Regions from separate parts of the Paenibacillus sp. FSL R5-0345 genome, predicted to be linked through region 1. Evidence: riboswitches for the same ligand, from Rfam matches in the RefSeq annotation. Region 1 holds a riboswitch; each other region holds the start of a gene.
The links. Region 1 has a riboswitch for cyclic di-GMP ahead of R50345_RS31070 (anti-repressor SinI family protein). Riboswitches for the same ligand answer to the same signal wherever they lie in the genome.

Region 2: another riboswitch for cyclic di-GMP. It lies ahead of R50345_RS20415 (thiamine pyrophosphate-binding protein); the one in region 1 lies ahead of R50345_RS31070 (anti-repressor SinI family protein).
Region 3: another riboswitch for cyclic di-GMP. It lies ahead of R50345_RS04505 (glycosyl hydrolase); the one in region 1 lies ahead of R50345_RS31070 (anti-repressor SinI family protein).
Region 4: another riboswitch for cyclic di-GMP. It lies ahead of R50345_RS10585 (DUF6612 family protein); the one in region 1 lies ahead of R50345_RS31070 (anti-repressor SinI family protein).

What each region holds. Positions count from the first base shown of each region.
Region 1 covers NZ_CP009281.1:388,786-394,034, reverse strand. The annotation lists gene R50345_RS01750 (TasA family protein) at 1-590, shown strand, start outside; gene R50345_RS01745 (helix-turn-helix domain-containing protein) at 750-1,079, shown strand; gene R50345_RS31070 (anti-repressor SinI family protein) at 1,287-1,442, opposite strand; cyclic di-GMP riboswitch class I at 1,470-1,554, opposite strand; gene R50345_RS01740 (2-oxoglutarate dehydrogenase E1 component) at 2,027-4,894, shown strand; gene odhB (2-oxoglutarate dehydrogenase complex dihydrolipoyllysine-residue succinyltransferase) at 4,947-5,249, shown strand, end outside.
Region 2 covers NZ_CP009281.1:4,582,587-4,587,835, forward strand. The annotation lists gene R50345_RS20400 (SDR family NAD(P)-dependent oxidoreductase) at 58-891, opposite strand; gene R50345_RS20405 (helix-turn-helix transcriptional regulator) at 1,064-2,020, shown strand; gene R50345_RS20410 (methyl-accepting chemotaxis protein) at 2,143-3,393, shown strand; cyclic di-GMP riboswitch class I at 3,584-3,679, shown strand; gene R50345_RS20415 (thiamine pyrophosphate-binding protein) at 3,798-5,249, shown strand, end outside.
Region 3 covers NZ_CP009281.1:1,027,914-1,033,162, reverse strand. The annotation lists gene R50345_RS04515 (discoidin domain-containing protein) at 1-515, opposite strand, end outside; gene R50345_RS04510 (glycosyl hydrolase) at 567-2,078, opposite strand; gene R50345_RS04505 (glycosyl hydrolase) at 2,232-3,776, opposite strand; cyclic di-GMP riboswitch class I at 3,789-3,868, opposite strand; gene R50345_RS04500 (sugar phosphate nucleotidyltransferase) at 4,005-5,249, opposite strand, start outside.
Region 4 covers NZ_CP009281.1:2,460,636-2,465,884, forward strand. The annotation lists gene R50345_RS10580 (copper amine oxidase N-terminal domain-containing protein) at 1-1,075, shown strand, start outside; cyclic di-GMP riboswitch class I at 1,193-1,284, shown strand; gene R50345_RS10585 (DUF6612 family protein) at 1,404-2,252, shown strand; gene R50345_RS10590 (serine hydrolase domain-containing protein) at 2,549-3,721, shown strand; gene R50345_RS10595 (ABC transporter permease) at 3,772-4,593, shown strand; gene R50345_RS10600 (ABC transporter permease) at 4,590-5,249, shown strand, end outside.

The DNA.
Region 1 (5,249 bases):
TAGCATCTGCAGCACTGGGTTTATCATTGATTGGTGGAGGAACATTCGCTTACTTTAGCGACACTGCACAAAGCACCGCTACATTCGCAGCAGGTACACTGGATTTGAACTCTGATCCTTCTGTTATCGTTGATTTGAAGGATCTGAAGCCAGGCGATACGATCAAAAGAGACTTCAAACTAAAAAATGACGGTACACTTGATATCGGTTCGATCCTCCTCAAAACAGCTACCTCTATTAATGATGTAGGTGGTAACAACGGCGCTAACGATTTGGCAAAATTCATCAAAGTTAAATTCCTGGTGAATAAAGATAAAAGCGGCATCTTACCTGGTAGTGAAGAGAAAGTAGTTTGGGAAACTACCCTGGCCGATTTGAAGACTCAGACACCGGATCTCGTAAAAAACACTGGACTTGATGCAATCTGGGGTACTAGCGAAGCATCTGGAATTAAGGCCGGCACAAATGATAGCTTCACCGTTCAATTCGAATTTGTTGATAACGGCCAAGAGCAAAACTACTTCCAAAAAGATTCATTAACTCTGACTTGGGATTTCGTAGGTAAGCAAACAGCTGGATCCGCTAAATAATCTAATAAGTCTTCCATTCGAAGAGCAGCAGATTCTTATTCCGGAAAGCGGATAAGTAGATGCTGCTTTTTTCTTTACAATAATCTTTGTCGAATTTATTGATATTTGCTATACTAATAACAAAAATTACGGAGGGGCGTCAGCATAGTGCCACAAAATATGGGCCAACGTATCCAGCATCTCCGCCTAGAAAAGGGATTGTCCCTATCTGAGCTTGCGGACAGAGCGGATGTTGCTAAGTCGTATCTTAGCAATGTGGAGAGAAACATCCAATCCAATCCTTCAATCCAATTTATCGAAAAGATCGCCGACGCGCTTCAGGTATCCATCCACGCTTTGCTCTATGGAGAACCTAATGATGCTGAGGAATCACCTTTAGATTCGGAATGGTTCCGATTGGTGCAGGAAGCTATGGCCTCAGGCATAAGCAAACGCGAATTCAAGGAGTTTCTGGACTACCAGAAATGGCGCCTGGATCAGAAGGATTAATCCTTCCATCTGATCTGATAAGATCCTCTTCTACTCATACTATCAAGCATAAGCGCCTTCGTTCTCCTATATGGACTGCGAAGGCGTTTTATATTCTACTAGAATATAAGGACAGTGTGTCATCTGAAACTTATAGCTTCTTATATAAAGAAAAAAAGCACAGCGAGTTATCGCTGTGCTCATTTGATATGTAATGCTCTGAATGTATTACTGCACGGCTTGCACAGTCTTCTCATGAAAGAAGCGACGAATTTCATCTGCCTTTATGCCAGCCTTCTTAGCTGCTAATAATAAATGGACCCACTCTACGTCTAGATCAATGACCTGCTGTTCTCTGTTGCTTCCCTGGTTGGACTTGTCCAAAAAATCTCCTCCTAAGATTTTACGTCCCCAGGCAATCCGGCTGTCATAGTATTTCTACCTTAGACCCGCGACTTTGTGCCCCTGCCTTTCGGCAAGTTTACCTTTTACTGGACCCTTTACGTGAAAGGATCTACTTTGAAATATATGAAAAACGCTAACTGCAATAACATTATACTATACTAAAGTGAAAAAGTGTGTCGATTTCTGATTAGTTTTTCCATTAAAAAACAAAAAATAGAAGTTCTTTTATAGAATTTCCTGTCCTATTATCGCGATACTCGTCTTATTCATAAAATTATATAAGCCAATATAATAATGTCCCATTCCCTATTTAGTTAAAATTAAGGATAATAGAATCATTTTAGTAGGCCTTTAGAATGGGTAATAAAAAAGAACAACTCTTTATTTAGTAGAACAAGCTAACCCATACCATTTTGCGAACGTATTAGACGAAAGAATGAATTGATTACATGTGTGGAAAGTAGCACAATAAGATGAGGAATGAAACCGCAATCATCACAGCTCCTACAAGCATTGACACAAAATGTCACGTATGGAGTTCATCCGTTGAGGAGGATGTATTCATGGCAGCCAAAGAGCCCTATAACGAATCCATTTGGAGTAAGTATTATGGACCCAATTTAGGCTACATTCAAGAAAGATACGAGCAATTTGTGAAAGACCCAACCACCGTAGAGAATAATTATCGTGAACTTTTTACAAATTCGGGTCCCCCACCATTAACACCGGATAGCGAACCGGCTCCACAGCCTCGCATTTCAGGAGACACCGAATGGCTTAGAAAAGCAGTAAGAGCTTCCAAGTTAATCGCTAATATTCGTATATATGGCCATATGGCCGCTGAAATTGATCCGCTTGAGCGGGACCACAATCCCATGGCTAAATATCTCGAACTTGAAACTTATGGGCTGACCCGTGAGGATCTGATCGCATTACCTGCCACACTCATTTGGGAGAATGCACCGAATGACGTGCATACCGGATGGGATGCTGTTCAGCGTATGCGTCAGGCATATACCAAAACTATCGCCTATGAATTCGGGCATGTGCATGAGGAAAAAGAATTGCAATGGCTGAATAGACAGGCAGAATCCACTAGCTCACCAGCACCTTTAAATAATTCAGAACGCAAAGAACTACTGAACCGCCTGATTCAAGTAGAGCAATTCGAAACCTTCCTCCACAAGACCTTTGTGGGTCAGAAACGTTTCAGCTTGGAAGGCAACGACGCTCTTGTGCCTATGCTCGATGAAATCGTACGCGCTGCTGCGCATGACGGCGCAGAGCATATTCTGATGGGTATGGCGCACCGCGGCCGTCTCAACGTTCTCGCACATATTTTAGGCAAACCTTATGATATTATATTTTCAGAGTTTCATCATTCTCCAAACAAGGAGCTCTTCCCTTCCGAAGGCTCTACAGGAATTAACTATGGCTGGACGGGTGATGTGAAATACCATCTCGGTGCAGACCGCGCTGTCCGTGAAGGAGAAACCGTACGCACAAGAATAACACTAGCGAACAATCCAAGTCACTTGGAATTCGTCAATCCTGTCGTGGAAGGTTTCACTCGTGCCGCTCAAGAGGATCGGAGCACTGCCGGGCTGCCTAAGATTGATACCAGTAAAGCTATAGCAGTGCTAATGCATGGCGATGCTGCTTTTCCGGGTGAAGGGATTGTTGCAGAAACACTTAATATCGGCAAACTTCAAGGTTATCAGAATGGTGGAACGATCCATATCATTGTTAATAACCGGATCGGCTTTACGACCGAAAGTGAAGACTCCCGTTCTACGCATTATGCCAGTGATATCGCCAAAGGGTATGAAATCCCGATTGTCCATGTCAACGCTGATGATCCGGAAGCCTGTGTAGCAGCTGTCCGTTTAGCTAGCGCATATCGCCACCAATTTAAAAAGGATTTCGTGATTGATCTCATCGGCTACCGCCGTCATGGTCATAACGAAATGGATGATCCTGATACTACACAGCCTATTGTTTACAGTAAGGTGCGTAAACATCCAACCGTCTACAAGGTTTATGCTGAGCGACTACAGCGTGAAAAGATTCTTACAGCTGACGATGTTAAAGAGATGAATGCTGCTGCAGAAAGCGTTTTGCAACGTGCGTATGATAGTATGAAGGAAGGCAATCACAAGAAAAAAGAACCAAAAGCCTTCATTCCTTTAGAAGCGGAACACGCTGCGCCAGGCTCAACAGCATTATCTATCTCCAGTCTGCAGGAGATCAATCGTGAACTGCTGACTGTGCCAGAAGGATTCCAAGTCTATCCGAAGCTGGAACGAATTCTGCAACGCCGTAAGGATGCACTGAATGAAGGTGAGAAGGTCGACTGGGCACTTGCTGAGTCTCTCGCCTTCGCTACCATTCTAAAAGATGGTACGCCAATTCGCCTGAGCGGCCAGGATGCTCAGCGCGGAACCTTCGCTCATCGACATCTAGTGCTGCACGACAGTAAGACTGGGGAATTGTTCTCTCCGCTTCATCAGCTGAGTAATTCCCGCGCTTCCTTTGGGGTATACAACAGTCCGCTGTCAGAAGCATCGGTATTAGGCTTTGAATATGGTTATAACGTGTTCGCACCGGAAACCTTCGTGATCTGGGAAGCACAATATGGCGATTTCGCTAATGCAGGTCAAGTTATATTTGACCAATTCATTGCCGCTGGACGCGCCAAATGGACGCAGCGCAGCAATCTTGTCATCATGCTGCCTCATGGTTACGAAGGACAGGGACCTGAGCATTCCAGCGGTAGATTGGAACGCTTCCTGCAATTATCCGCAGAAGAAAACTGGACCGTTGCCAACTTGACGAGCGCCTCCCAGTATTTCCATCTCTTGCGGCGCCAAGCGGCGTTATGCGGACAGGAAGATGCAAGACCGCTAGTCATCATGACACCGAAGAGTCTCATTCGTAATACACGGAGCGCTTCTGCCGGAACTGAGCTCGCCTCAGGACAATTCCAGCCTGTGTTATCAGAGCCTCTGCTAGGCAAAAAACCAGGTGAGGTTAAGCGTCTTGTAGTCTGCAGCGGTAAAGTAGCTATCGACATCCAAACAGAACTCGAAGCTGCCTCAGACAAAGATTGGTCTTGGCTACATGTACTTCGCCTAGAGCAACTCTATCCGTTCCCAGAACGTGAACTGAATGCTCACCTAAGCTCGTTCCCAGCTCTTCAGGAAATTGTCTGGGTGCAAGAAGAGCCGAAAAATATGGGTGGCTGGAGCTACACCGAACCTCGGTTACGCTCCATTGCACCGCAAAACACCAGCGTGAGATATATCGGACGTCCTGAACGTTCCAGTCCAGCCAGTGGTTATGCAGATGTTCATAGCTTTGAACAGCGTAGAATTGTTTCAGAGGCCCTAAAATCAAATTCACAAGTACAAACGGCTGTACCGTCCTCCTAAGAGGACGGTATCACAATAGCGTAAACCATTATGTTTGGGGAGGTAACGGCCTGTGTCAGAAATCTTAGTACCCGATCTGGGAGAATCTATATCCGAAGGAACCATCTACAAATGGCTGGTTAAAGAAGGCGACACGGTAGGTCAAGGCGATGTGCTTGCTGAGTTAGAGACAGATAAAGTCAATCTGGAAATTAGTGCGGAGGTGGAGGGTGTCATCTCCTCCATCCTACGTCAAGCGGGCGAGAACGTAGCCGTTGGCGAAGCCATCGGCATCATTGGAGCCGCTAGCGGCAGTAAGCCGCAGGCCGCTGAGAGCAAAGCGCCTGAAGCGGCACCGGCAAGCGGCAGCGCAGCA
Region 2 (5,249 bases), 2.6 Mb from region 1:
GGTCATTCCAGTATGTACTGGAGTGGCCTTTTTTTGATTTAACGAACCTTTTTCTTCCTATATTATGAATGCAGGGATGGACCTTCCATCGGTATCGGTAAATCCATACTTTTCAGCTAGCTTTCCAACCAGCTGCGGCTCACCGGACATGGACATTACTTCCGGATCAGCGGCCAGTGCAGCCACAGCTCGACCAATATATGTCGTCGATTCACTCATTTTCAGCTCCTCGACCTCTTGCCAATGTTCCTCATCTGTGTTCATGGCTTCTAAAACTGCTTCTGTTCTCATCCATCCGGGTGAAAGTGGAATAACTGCAATACTGTCATCCTTTAACTCCTTCGATAGTCCGAAGGCCATACGTAAAAGTGAATTTTTAGAAAGATCATAATAAAAGTTGCCCAGATATTTATAATGATCCCAAAAGGTTGTATGAATAATTAGACCGCCAGTATTTGCCTTCCGCATGAGGGGAATTGCGTAATAATTCGTGATCAACTGTGCTCTCACCCCTGCATTAAACATATTCTCCCAATGAGCTGTAGATAGCTCCCAAAAAGGCTTCTGCTCGATAGCTAGATCATTGCCTCCCCATACGTTATTCACTAAAATATCGAGCCGCCCCTGCTCTTCAGCGATCTGACGGATCACTGCTTCTGTTTCCTGATCCTTCGTATGGTCACATTGGATTACCGCACCAGATCCTCCACTCTCTTTTATCTCTCTAAGTACGCTATTTATGCTCCCCTTAATTGGTTCAGTGGCAGATACATCTATGGTTCTCCCTGTAATATAGACAAAAGCACCTCTTCTTGCTAATTCTAAAGCGATCCCTCTACCAGCGCCTCTACTGCTCCCCGTAACCAGTGCCACTTTTCCTTTCAATGTCATTCCCCTCAACCCTTTCAGTATGTTTTCAATTTCAGTATTCTGTGATCATTCCCTACGTTTTATAAGTATAGCCTTAATATATGACATCCACTGACATATATAATATAATCAAAATTTAGAATGGTTGAATGGAGCACGTCCAATATTTAATTCGAGAAGGAGTAAATAATAAATGCGAGCCGACCGTTTGTTATCTATATTGCTTCTATTGCAAAAACGTGGAAAAATGACTTCTCGCGAGCTGGCCCAAACACTCGAAGTGTCAGAACGAACGGTGTTTAGAGATATGGAAGCATTGAGTGCTTCAGGCATCCCGATTGTAGCTGAACGAGGGCGTGAAGGAGGTTGGATGCTTACAGAAGGGTACCGAACCTCCTTAACAGGTATGAAGCCACAAGAGATTGGTTCACTGCTTCTGTCCACTGACTCATCTATCATGAAAGATCTGGGGATACAGGACGACTTCTCTTCCGCTGTTCTCAAACTGGAGGCTGCTTCCTCTCATCGAACTAGTAACCCAGCAAATTATCTAAGCCAGCGGATCCATATTGACGGTGCCAGTTGGCATCCTTCGGATGAGACTTATCCGTTCCTTTCTGTACTTCAGAGAGCTCTTTGGGAAGACCGTAAAGTAAAAATCACTTATCTCCGGAACGACGAGACAAAAGTCCGGATGATTGAACCTCTTGGGTTAGTTGCAAAACGAGGAGTTTGGTATGTCGTAGCCAATATAGGGGATGAACTGCGAACCTTTCGTGTGTCCAGATTGATAAACGTAGAAGAGACCAATGAGCGGTTTAACAGGCCTGATGAATTTGATTTAAAACATTATTGGGAAGAGTCCACTACAGCCTTCAAAGCAGCACTGCCAAAATATCCGGTAAAATTAAGGGTTAGAACATCTGTCTTAAAAGAATTGCAACGTGAAAGATTCGTTTCTATCCATATGATAGAGCCATCTAGCAATGCAGAGTGGGTGAACGTAGAAGCCGGATTTAATACGATCGAGTCGGCCTGCCGGATAATCCTTTCTTTTAGTCCCTCGGTTATTGTACTTTCACCGCAAGAACTTTTAGAGATGGTAAAGTCTGCTATCGCAAAAATTTCCGCTATTTATGAGGATTTTTGACACGAAATCTAAAGAACTACTCCGAAAAGAAGATTTATGTCAGTTCTTACTATAGACCAATCACCTTTAAATCCCATATAATAACACCAATACATAATATTAATAAGGAGGACATTATACCAATGAACTGGATGCATAAACTTCCGTTAAAACAAAGAATTGTTGCCGGATGTTACCTCGTTGCCGCACTATTTGCCATTCCTGTTTTAGTTACTTTTATGATCTTAGGCAACATTATTTTGGGTATTGTTCTAATCGTCGTTCTTGCTGCTCTAACCTTCCCAGTGGCCCGCTTTATCGAGAGAACGCTTACATCTTCTTTTGATGACATCGCGAATGTATCTCATAGTATTTCAAAAGGGGATTTTACTAGTAGAGCCGACGAGAACGGGTCTATGGGGGACGTAAGCCGTTCCTTTAATACTATGATTGACAAGCTCAAGAAGATTTTGACAGAAGCATCACAAATCACTCGTCAAGTTATGGATGCAAGCCGTGGAATCGAAGATAAGAATCAGAATTTGAAAATTGTCATGGCACAGGTAGCCTCTTCGTCTAACGAGCTAGCTCTTGGTGCAAATGAAATATCTACGGATATCGCTGAAATGACAGAATCCATTAAAGATATTGAGAATAAAGTATCCAATTATACGAACTCAACAAAAGAAATGAACAGACGTTCAATACATACATTAGAGCTAGTTGAACAAGGACGCCAATCCGTTGATACGCAAGCTGAAGGCATGCGTAAAAACATCCAGGCTACTCAAAAAGTAGCTGACACTATCGAAGCCCTTTCTCAAAATGCTCGCGGAATTACGATGATCACAAAGACCATTACTGAGATCGCTGAACAGACCAACCTGTTATCACTAAATGCTTCCATCGAAGCAGCGCGTGCAGGAGAACATGGTCGAGGATTTGCTGTAGTCGCACAGGAGGTTCGCAAGCTCGCTGAAGAATCAACGGCTTCTACGAAGGAAGTCTTTGGCTTGGTTCGGAGCATCGAAACTGATATTAAACAAGCGATTGATAATATCGCTATCAACGAAGAAGTCGTACAGGTACAGAATGAGATGATCACTCAATCTGCTCATATCTTTGCTCAAATCGTGCAAAGTGTACAGTATATTACCGAGCAGATCTCCTCCTTCTCTGCCGAAAGTGATCTTATGTTGGAAAGTGCATTGAAAATCTCAAGTGCAATCGAGAATATCTCTGCGATCACGCAGCAAACCGCTGCCGGCACCGAAGAAGTATCAGCCGCTATGAATGAACAAATTAATGCCCTGCAGTCCGTTGCAGAAGAAACTGAGAAAATGACTCAGGCTGTATTTAATCTACAGAAGACGATCCATATTTTCAAGTTTTAAGTGACGTCCAAATCATATAAACAAATTCAAAAACTGCTCCTAAGCTTAGACTTAGGAGCAGTTTTTTTATATCTATTATTTCATAGGTTCGACAAGACTTTCGTCAAAATTCGAGTTAATTTGCGATAATATATTGACAAAGAGTGTCTAGGAATATATTGTAAAGGAAAATTCTTCTTATAAATTTCTAAATTAATATTGGCAAAATCTTCGAAAGAGGATGACGCAAAACCATGGATCTACAGCCTCATTTTTAATCTGAGGCCATGACTGCCAGGTTGCTGAAAACCAAGACGACTGGACTTTTGTTCAGTCTCTATGGCGATTTATGCTACCAACCTGTGCCCTATTTTAGAGCACAGGTTTTCTAGTGTTTGGTTTTAAAATAACAATCAACTTGTGAGGTGTATTTTTTGAAGACAGTCGCAGATTACATGTCGGAAGCACTACGGAACCTTGGTGTTACCCATTCCTTTGGTATCATCGGTAAATCCATTTGTCCTATCGTTCTTAAAATGGTAGATTACGGTATTGAATTTATTCCTGGAAGACATGAAAGCAGTTCCGGCTTCGAAGCAGCTGGGTATGCGCTGAAAACTGGAAAAATAGGCGTAGCTTTTGGCACTTCCGGTCCTGGTGGAACAAACCTACTAACTGCAGCAGCACATGCTAAGGCCAACAACCTACCTGTCCTATTTATTACTGGCCATCAATCTATTAAAGAGCTTGGAATTCCCCAATGTCAGGACTCTACCTCTTTTCTAGCTGATTTAGCTGATATGTTTAGACCTGCCACCTTATATAGCAAGCTTATTGAACGTGGAGATCACTTTAGCACAATCTTTAATCATGCCATATCCATTGCTTTGAGCGGTAATCGTGGTCCCGTTCACCTTTGTATTCCCTTTGATGTACAAACGGAATTGCTAGAGGAATGTAATATTGTAATCCCTGAACGCGAATCACTGGTCAGCCATGCTAATATCGACCGTGTACTTGATGCTATAAATAACTCAAAGAATCCAATAATTATCGCGGGTAAAGGCGTTAACCGCTCAGGAGCACATAGTGAGCTAATTCAATTAGCAGAAACATTTAATATTCCTGTAGTTACATCTCCAGGTGGTAAAGGAGCTATAGCTTGGGATCATCCACTCTATCACGGTCCAATTGGAGTAGGCGGTTGTACCCATGGGGATGACTTGCTGAATCAAAGTGATCTATTTATCGTTCTCGGGTCACGTTTAAGCGATATGACTATTTGTAATCTTAAAAAGGAAAATCATCCTGCAACATTAATTCAGTTTGATAGCGATCCGACTTTTGTCGGAAAAATATTGTTCTCTAAAACGATTCCAGTGACTGGAGATCTACGTGACAATCTAGTTTGCTATCTCAATAATATTGACACGAACAACATCACAAAACGCGAAGCACCGACAAATTCCGATTATACCGAAGAGCCTCCGATTTTACCAAACCTTTCACTTGCATCGGTCTTGAGTACGATGAGTGATTTGATTCCTTATAACAGCACAGTCTTTGTTGATGATGGAAGTCACGGTTTCCATGCTGCGAAATGGTACAAGGTTAAGAAACCTGGCAGTTTTGTATTCGATGCTTACTTTGCTTGTATGGGTAATTCCATCGGGATGGCAATTGGCGCAAAGGTTGCTGCACCAGAAGAAACGATCTTCTGCATTACAGGAGACGGCTGCTTTATGATGCTAGGCGCAGAGATTAACGCTGCTGTCTGCAAGGATATTCCTGTCATATTCATTGTTGTGAATAATAAACAGCTAGATATGGCTCTAAAAGGTATGGAAAAAACTACAGGACGTATTGACGGAACGATC
Region 3 (5,249 bases), 640 kb from region 1:
ACGCCCGCAATTTGAATGATCCCCGACAATTGATGATTGGAAAACACACTCATTTGCGGCACAGATTTATAAGCGTCTAGAATACCTACGCTAAATAAGACCCCGTTCTCCGGGATCTTATTTAGCTGATATGTGATCGTTAATTCCGGCTGGGTCTTTCCATTTAAGCCTGCAGGCAAGCTCTGAAAAGCCGATGATTTGAGCACTGAAGAAGTAACATTAAATTCCTTCTTGCTGCCGGAAGTGCCACTCGCAGCAAATTCAGCTGCTGAGCCATCATGTTGTCCCAGATTCCAGATCACAGTACCATCCGGTATTTCTGCTGCAAGATCACTTCCTGTAGACAGTCTCGGTATATTGGCACCTACCTTATAATCATTCGTTCTATTCGTTCCGAAAACTGAGACAGACAACAGAAACAAGACGGTTAATGCGGCGAATTTTAGTAATAACAGTAATGGTTTGTTTGCTGATATCTTATTTTTTCTATTAGATATTCTCCTCGTTATTCCCATCCATAGGTCCTCTCTTTCTTTCGGAATGTCTTGCCCTATCATTTCATTAGATTAAGGAAGGTACAATGCCCCTTGTGGAATCACCTGCTGCTTCTGGCTGGAACTCTCCCATAGCAAGCGAAGATTGGCATCCCCTTCATTCTCATAATATTCAATTTGGATATCATAAAGCGTTCCTGCTGTGAGCGGGATACTACCTTTATGAAGGGTTGAACTTTGATTTTTCCAATTGTCGATAATCAGCTTTCCGTCAATCCAGACACGGACTCCATCATCAGAGGATGCCGAAATCATATATTTTTCACTGAATTTGGGTTTGAGTTTCCCTTTCCAGCGTACAGAAAAGTGATCTTCATTTATCTCTGATGCAGGTGACCCACCATGCCAATTAAAATCAATCTTACGGTCATTGCGGATAAGCACCGGTTCTCCCTCTAAATCAGTATTGTTATAGTATTCTCCAGTTAAACCCGTTGGGGTTACCGGTGCTATCGAAGGGACTTCTGTTGTGAGAACATAATCCTCTCTCGATACTATAAACGAGTTATTCATGAAGCTTTTGATGGACTGTGGCGTATTATTTTCTGTCAGCAATTTGCCCCAGGTCATCATATAAACCCATTTATTTTGTTTGTTGGTTAATACATCCGGGTTCGGCAGCTGCCCACTTTCCCCGATTCCGATAGGTTTATCTTCAGCAAGTGTGAGCAGGTCCTCATAGTAGGACTGCTTATAATCATTATTGTAGATATCCGCAGCCAGAACATCGACTTTATCTGCACTGGGATAATAGGCGGCATAAGAATCTGCCCATTCATTCGGCGCGTTTGGATTCCACACCCACAGTAGATTATTCAGTTTGTGTGTGTTTACAAAACGATCATAGACAATATTCCAAAGCGCTGAAAAATTGTCCTTTTTCCCCCACCAAAACCAACCGCCATTCATTTCATGGTAAGGTCGCCATAAGACTGGAACCCCAGCATCACGCAGCTGTTCTAAATATCCAGCGATCTCATCTAGATCAGAGATTAGACTCTTATACTGAGCCGTCCCAGGCGTAACATAAGCATTAAACTTCTCTTGACTGAGACTTCTGTTTACATTGGACCATTCTGGAGAAGTTCCTGGCAAACTCTGATGGAATGTCATGGCTACAATGCCACCCGTCTGATTCCACTCCATTGCACTGTCAATTACTGCTTGCCGCTGTTCGGCGATTGTCCTTTTGGATTGATTATTAATCGCCCCTAATTCATAACCATGTAGAACGGCATTTTGTCCCGAAGTATTCTTCAGCTTATGAACCAGTTCATCTGGACTTTCTAGATAATCATGCTGACCAGACAGGATACCTTTGCCACGTAGATTCACCAAATTACTCAACAGTTGCTTGGCTTCTTCAGAAGCTGATGGATTGCTTGGTATAGCCGGGGGAAGAGAGGAAGAAACACTCATAGCCTTCGGAAGACTCTTAACCTCTCCCCAAGGCAGCAAGGAAAAAATAATAAACACCGGTAATATAGTAAACAACAATCTGTTTTGCTTATAATATTTACGCAAATAAATCCTCCTTTCGGTAGCTGTACTGCCTCCACAGGTAATAAATAAACATACCTGTTATCGGACAATCGTCTTCTGACCTAATGAGGACTATAGCTTAGTAGCTCTGCAATAACGCAGAGCTACTAAGGATCGACCTTTAATTTTCATCAATCAGGAGACATCCGGAAGAAAAAGCGCACTTGCTGGAACTGTCTCTTTAACTTGACTAGCACTTTCCCACATCAAGCGGACTCTCGCATCGCCTTCATTTTCGTAATACTCCACCTTGATATCATATAGCTGACCAGCCTTCAGCGTAATATTGCCCTTACGCTCAGTGCCACTTTGCTTCGTCCAACTATCAATCACAGATTCCCCATTCACCCAGACACGGATGCCATCATCTGATGTAGTGTAAAATGTATATTGTTCATCATATAAGGGCTTAACTTTACCGCTCCAACGTATGGAGAAACGATCAATCCCAAGGGCGGCATCCGGCGATCCTTGCCGCCAATTGAAATCAATTATTGCATCGGTTCTAATAAGAGCTGCTGCTCCCGATAGCTGCATGTTGTTGTAATACTCTCCTGCAAGCCCCTTCGCGAGAGGAATTGCTGCCTCTCCCTCTTCTTCGGGAGGTGCCGGTGCGGCGCTAGGTGTGGGTACCAAGCTATTATTTAATTTATCTCTAGTCAGGGTATAGCTGCTATTCATAAAAGTTTTGATTGTATCTGCACTGTTATTCTCATAAAGCATTTTTCCCCAGCTCATCATATAAGTCCATTTACTTTGTGATTGTTGAAGCTTCTCCAGATTAGGCATTTCACCATTTTCCCCGATCGCAATCGGTTTGCCCGCGGCTAGACTCAACAAGCTATCATAGTATTTTTGCTGGTAATCATTTTCGTATATGTCTGCTGCCAGGATATCTACTTTATCAGCTCCTGGATAAGTTAACGCATACGGATCTGACCAAACATTGGGAGCATTCGGACTCCATACCCATAACAAATTATTTAATTTATGAACGTTAACAAAACGGTCATACATAATATTCCAAAGTTTAGAAAAGTTATTTTTCTTCCCCCACCAGAACCAGTTCCCGTTCATTTCATGATAGGGTCTCCAAAGTACCGGGACGTTCGCATCTCGCAAGCTTTTTAGAGATACTGCCACCTTATCAAGTTCAGCAATCAGACTGTTATATTGCTTGGTACCCGGTGTAACGTAACTATCGAATTCACTTTGGCTAAGCGTTTTTTTAACATTATCCCAGTCATAAGAGGTGCCCGGCAGGTTAGCATGAAAAGTCATAGCTACGATTCCGCCCGCTTTATTCCAGTTGATGGCGCTGTTTACCACATTTTTACGCTGCCAGGACATCGTTCCTTCAGACTGGCCACTGATCGCACCCATTTCATAACCGTGAAGAGCTGCATACTGTCCGCTGGTTCCCTTCAGCATATTGTTAATTTCATCTGGACTTTCTAAATAGTCATGTTGGCCAGCAAGGATTCCTTTTCCTGAGATTGAGTAAAAATAGTTAAGCAGCTTTACGGCTTCAGGTGAGGCTCCTGGGGTAACTGGCGTTCCAGAATTTGAAGCAGCTATGACAACAGACGGCGAAATTCCAACAGTAAGCGGAAGTGCAGTCAGAAACAGGACGAGTGACAGAAATGCACCAAACAATCGATACGTACGGTAAGCTTTCAAAATAATCTCCCTTTCGGTAGCCAGGCTGCCACTCTTTCGAAGGCCCTATAGCTTTGCGTCCCTACCTTTCGATAGGTTTGCCTTTTCAATTTAAGAGAAATAATCTCTCTTACCGTAAGTATCGACGACAATTAATGATATATTTAGTGTTTTTATGACTTTTTTTGATAATTGAGTCAATTTACCTGTTTTAAGAAATTCCGAATTGGTTAAATAGATAGGTTAGACCTATGAAATGAATTGTTGTAGTTCTATATCATTCCAGTCTAAAGTAATACGAATATTATCTTCTTCTACTAATTCAGAACCCGTCTGTACCTCTATAAACTCAACATCCGTCAAAGCAAGGATTGCGTGCTTCGTTCCTTCCGGTATACGTACCACGTCCCCAGCCTTCACATTATGTTTTTTCTCATTCAGCACAATACTTGCTTCGCCGCTGACGATTGTCCAAATTTCACTACGTTTGCGATGTAACTGATAGCTGATATTATTCCCCTCGGATATAAAAATCCGTTTAGTCAGCACTTCATTGCCCTCGTCATATTTCACATAATCAATAACTTTGTAATGGCCCCAGCGGCGTTCCTCGTACATCGGTCTCTGTTCAAAGGTCTTCAGCACTTCTTTAATCCGTGGACTCTCGGCTTTATGGGTAACTAGAATCCCATCCGGGCTAGCCGCGATGATCAGATCCTTCGCACCAATTACCGTAATTGGAATATCCAGCTCATTAATCAAGCAAGTCCCCTCAGAATCCGCCGTCACAAAACCCTTGCCTACATGCTTGCTGCTCATTTCCTCTGTTAGCGTATTCCACGTTCCAAGATCCTTCCAGAATCCATCATACGGCTGTACCACAATATGTTCTTCTTTCTCCACCACTTCATAATCAAAGCTGATGGAAGACAATAGCTTATATTGCTTCTGCAATTCTTCATATCCTAAAGGCAACCCTTTACGCTGCAAAATATCTAACAAGTACCCTAGACGGAAGGCAAATACTCCGCAATTCCACAATGCATTTTGCTCGATAAGCTGTTCTGCTTGTATGCGGTCTGGCTTCTCTTGAAAGTGACTCACCTTCATAAAACCGTTCTCCCCCGCCTCTTCGGTGGTAGGAATGATATATCCGTATTTCTCTGAGGCGTGTTCAGGAATAACACCCATTAGAGCCAGATTTGCTCCACTTTCTAGCATAGTCCCTTCAAGCATAGCTATGGTATCGAAAAAGGATGCTTCTACATAAGGGTCAACAGGCAAAATCGCTACCGTCTCCGCTGGAGAAACACCTGCAACCGAATAAAGATAGGTAGCTGTTAAGGCGATAGCCGGAAAAGTATCCCGACGCTCCGGTTCAACGATAATCGGCACATGACTTCCCAGTTGGCTTTGTATCATTTCTACTTGGCCGCGGCCGGTGGCCAGATAAGATGATTCTGCCATTCCCGCTTCCTCCAGCTGTCTCCAGAC
Region 4 (5,249 bases), 2.1 Mb from region 1:
TGTTATGTACGTGCCGTATCGCCAATTTTTCTCCGCCATGGGTTATAAGGTATCATTTGATCCTGATACTCGTAAAATCTCAGGGGTCATAAGAGGTGCCAAAATCGAATTCTGGGCTGGTGAGGCTATCATTTACTACGACGGAGTGACTTATTATTTGGATAAAGAGATTCCTGTCCTTAATGGACAAGTGTATCTTCCTCTTCGTTTGGTTAGTAACTTAGCGAAATATTCGGTTAGTTATGATCAATCTAAGCTATCTGTGAGCTTGAAACCGTACGGAGAGGGTCAGGAAGCTGCTATTCAAGAACTACTTACGAAATACTACGAAACGTTTAGTCCCCGTTTATTAACATCTGATAATCTTAAATTAGGTTATATGAATCTAGAATATGATTATGAAGCTAATCAACCAATCAGTGAAATCGCAGTTAAAGACTTCAAAGTGACAATAGATCGGATTGAATACACTTCTGCTAGTGAAGCGAATCTTCAAGTAACTTACATTAAGAACACAGAAGAATTGAAGCGAGAAGCTGTGTATCTTTTCGATATTCGATATGAACGAGGACAGTGGAAGATCGCGAATGATAGCTTGATTTTTAATCGTATGGAGCTTCCTGCGGATATTGATAAGAAAGCTGCGGTTATTATGGAGAATCATCAAACCGAGCAGAATGCCGTATTGGCAGATCTAAGAACCTATTACAATGCGTATAACTCCGAAAATCTTGATCTTACTACCCAATATACAGACCCCTCGATTATTAAAGAATGGAATGCTGTTGTGTTCAGTTCGGTGACATGGGAAAGTATGATGAAGGGGCACTTTGCCAATTCTGAATCGAGGTACTTGCTAACCGACGAACGAGTCGTTTACCTAGGAGAAAAGGAAGCTGTCGTCCATGGGAAACTCGATTGGAGCGATGTTACATACAATGAAGGGGTAGACAATGATAAATACGAAGCTCTTATTTACTTGAAATATGTTAAGGGTCATTGGACTTATAATACTGACACCAGCCTAGACCAGGACTTTGATGAAAGAGAAAACAGCAATTTGAATAAAAATTAATCTATTACCTTTATTGTAAAGATAAATGGAAGATAAGTCGTTTACAGGTAAATATGACCATGCTAAAATTGGCAAAGGGACAAACGTCCTTTAATCTAATTTAAACTAATTGAATGTCCGCGTTAAAGGTAAAATCATCGAAAGATGATGACACAAAGCCATGGGTCTAAAGCCTTTCTACAGAAGGAAATGATCGCCAGGCCGCCATAGGGATGTCTTATGAATCATAAAGGATAGTTCTGAAGGACGTGTAGTCTATTTCGAGCTGTTTTTATTATTCCGACCTATACGGTGTTACATTATCGCAAGGGGCCGAAAGGGGAAGTACATGAAGAGTTTTTTTAAAACAATAGGTACAGGGTTGGCAGCGGGTGCTTTATTGCTGTCCGGAACGATCGGATGGATGTCTAATCCTCAAGTTGTGTCTGCAGCTACGACAGCAGCAGTCACTGCGGATCAAATGATCAGCAAAGTAACGGCAGCCTCCAAAGCACTAAAGAATTTCCACTTAGATGTGACCAAAAAACAGGATATTCAAAGCGGAGGGGTGCGTATCAGCAACACCAACACACTGAAGCTGGATATCAACCGTCTGCCGAATTTTGCCGCAGCAGGCACCGTCGATAGCAGTCTTTTAAAAACATCTTACAGCCTGTATGCCAATGACAAGGAGTATTACTATCTTGTAGACGGAAGTGAGCTTATCGATGAATCTGAAGACGAGGGTTACGACGATGACGGGGAGCCCATCGATCCCAATGCACAGTATTGGCTTGGACTGGAGAAGGCGGAGTGGAATGCTTTTTACTCGAAAGGTCAATATGATCCTGTTTCCATGCTTGATTCGGTCAAAAGTTATAAAAAATCGATGAAAGTCAACAATGTTGGCGCACAGACGGTCCTACAGTTCACGATAACTGATCCGACAGCAGCTAAGGGAATAATCGCGCTGTATGACCAGGAGAATCTCTGGGATGGTGAGACCGTTCAACCGAAAAGCGTAACTTGGAAATTGTTCGTCAATACTAAGACCTGGCAGACGGAAAAGCTGACAGTCGATCTGAGTTATGTGCTGACCAGTGACGGAGAAAAAGATACATACACCACGAAAATTGAAGCTAAATATTCCAAGAATAACAAAGGTACAGCCATTGTAAAGCCGGCTGAACTAGAATAATAAAGGCATTTCATATCGAGTAAAAAGCGCTGTTCAATAGAGCAGCGCTTTTTGCTCGATTCTTGACAGTGGCTACCGGTAGTGAGATCAGTAAAGAATAGTTAAATATATAATTGACCTTCCATTTATTAGGGTTTTAGCGCATGCTATTTATGTAATTAATAAACTGAATTAATTTATAAGTACGTGAAATATCATGTTGTAACTATTACATTGACAAGGTATTATGAGTTAGGTGTATATTTACATTTATGATAATTTATTGCGTGTTTATTAAAATTAGGGGAGTGTGAACGATGTTATCATCCACAGAGCTTAGTAAGCTGCACGAAGTGAATTACAGGGAGGACCGCTTAGAGGCACTTAATCATTTTTATGGGGATCTCTGTGATAAGAAAGTAGCTGATGGTTATATTTATTCTCTAAGTCGTTATGGGAAAATATTTGCTAATGGTGCCGGGGGACGTTTCAGTTACGAAGAAGACAGCACCCAAGAAATGAAAACGGATACAATCTTCCGCATTGCTTCAATTACAAAGCTGTTTACAGCGACAGCGATCTGGCAGCTTGCGGATAATGGTAAGATTTTTATGGGGCAGCCTGTTAGTTCTATTCTACCAGAGTTTGATGCGGATCCTTTTAAGCCGATTACAATTGCCCATTTACTGACTCATACCTCCGGCATTGCACCAGATCATGGCACTATAAGTGATACTTACTATAAAAGTGCTTGGTGGTATATTTATGAATCTGAGGTTGGGAAAGAAAACTGGATTCAAGCTGGACTTTCCTATGGGCTTCATTTTCCAGTAGGGACGCAATGGATGTATTCATCGTTCGGATATGTGATCTTGGGTGCAATTATCGAGAAAATAACGGGTGTTTTTGCAGAAGAATACATAATGGACAACATTGTAAAACCCTTAGGAATGAAAGATACTTTCTTTGTTATACCGCCAGAGAAAGCGAGTAGGATCGCCATTCGTTCGGAAGGGGCCAAGGAATATCTTCAGAAGCTGCAAAACGGGGAATTTACGGATGAGGAACAAAGGTCTGAAGAAGAAATCAAGCTTCCCGGAACTGGAGGGGGGTTATATTCAACAGTTACTGATATACAAAAGTTCGGAATCATGTTGCTTAACCAAGGGGAATACGAGGGTGGTCATATCTTAAGTCGTATGGCTGTTCAAAGAATGACCAAGCGGTTCAATACTGAGAAAATTCCAAACTACGCATGGGGAGATGGAGGATCGGATCGTCCATACGGACTTGGGCCGGACCTTCGATTTAATGTAAGTACTTCTTACTCTGAAGGCACTTATTTTCACGAAGGGGCAGGAGCATGTGCCTTGTTCATTGACCCTATAGAAAAGATGGTTGCCGCTTGGTATCTCCCTTGGCATAAAGGGGTATGGGATGGTAGAGGCGTTTTTGGCACACATAATGTGATCTGGTCCGGACTCGAATAAGAAGTTTGCTATTTTTTATGAAATATCTACAGATAGGCAGGATGTGACTTATGTTTGAGATGATAAAGCACCGCTTTCGCCTTATGAGAGCGGTTGCTTTTGTTACTTATAAGGAATGGAGTGCGTACAGGACGCATTCGATGGTTTCTATATTTGTGGGTCCTGTGTATTTTTTGGTGCAGTATTATATATGGAGCGCTGTTTATAGTGGGGAATCTTCTATTAACGGAATGTCGCTTTCCCATATGCTCTCTTATTTTTGTGCCACGATGCTGATTAACTATTTGACCATGGATTTTGCCGATTGGAATTTACAAATGCTCATCCGCACGGGGAAGTTCATTACCTTCTCTTTAAGACCGATGAATCATATGTTCTATGCGTTGTCTCAGAAGGCAGGGCATAGGGTACTTGGACTTCTATTTGAATTTATACCCTGCTTTATGATTTTCTTTTTTATTTTTCATATTGATGTTTTGCCAGCAAATTTACTTTATGCAATTCTTTCGATAGCAATGGCTTTTATGATGAATTTTTTTATCCATTATAGTATTGGAATGGTCGCCTTTTGGATGGTGCAGTCCTCTAGTATTCGTAACTTTTTTAGTCTTTGCGAGGGGATATTCTCAGGATCGCTGATTCCATTAGTCTTTTTTCCAAAATCCTTACAAATGGCGTCCTTTTTCTTACCGTTTCAGTATACGACCTTTCTTCCTGCAATGGTCTATACAGGTAGCTATACTTTAGCTGATATAACCTTACCTATTCCTCAAGTTTTGTTGCTGCAGCTTATAGCCGTTATGATTGCCGGAATAGTCTGCCGGGTGTTGTATGCGGTGTCGCTTAAGCATTTTACGGGGGTGGGCGCATGAAACGTATGTTTTTAATATACAAAACTTGTATGAAGGCGAATATAGCTTCTGCTATCACTTATCGTGTTAATTTTATTCTTAATAGTCTTATCATGCTTATAGGGAATGTGTTGTTTCCTCTAGTAACGGTATTCATTTATAATTCGAATGCTTCATTTGAAGGATGGACCTTTAAAGAGGCGCTGTTAATTCAATCTGTTTTCATTTTGTCTACGGCTTGTGCCGGGATTTTTTTTAACGGAATTATGTGGAATACAATGTCTCATGTAGTAGAAGGGACTTTGGAAGTGGTATTAATTAAACCAACCTCGAGCCTTTTTCTGCTGTTGGCCAGATCTTTTGAGTTCGAAAGTATCGGGCTTTTAGGTGGAGGATTAGTCATGTTCGTATACGCACTTAGCGGAATCGATGGGATGACCATCGGCTCTTGGTTATTGTTCCTGTTGTTGTTTGGCGCAGGGCTGCTTGTTATGTTCGGCGTGGCGCTTATTGTGGCAGCAATTTCCTTCAAATGGGTAGCGAATTCCCGCTTGCCGGAGATGTTTGAGAGTATTAAGTCTTTTGGACGATATCCAGGAACGATTTTTCCAAAAGCAGTCGTAGCCGTGAGTTCTTTTCTGTTTCCGGTTTCGATGATTGCTTACTTTCCAGCATCT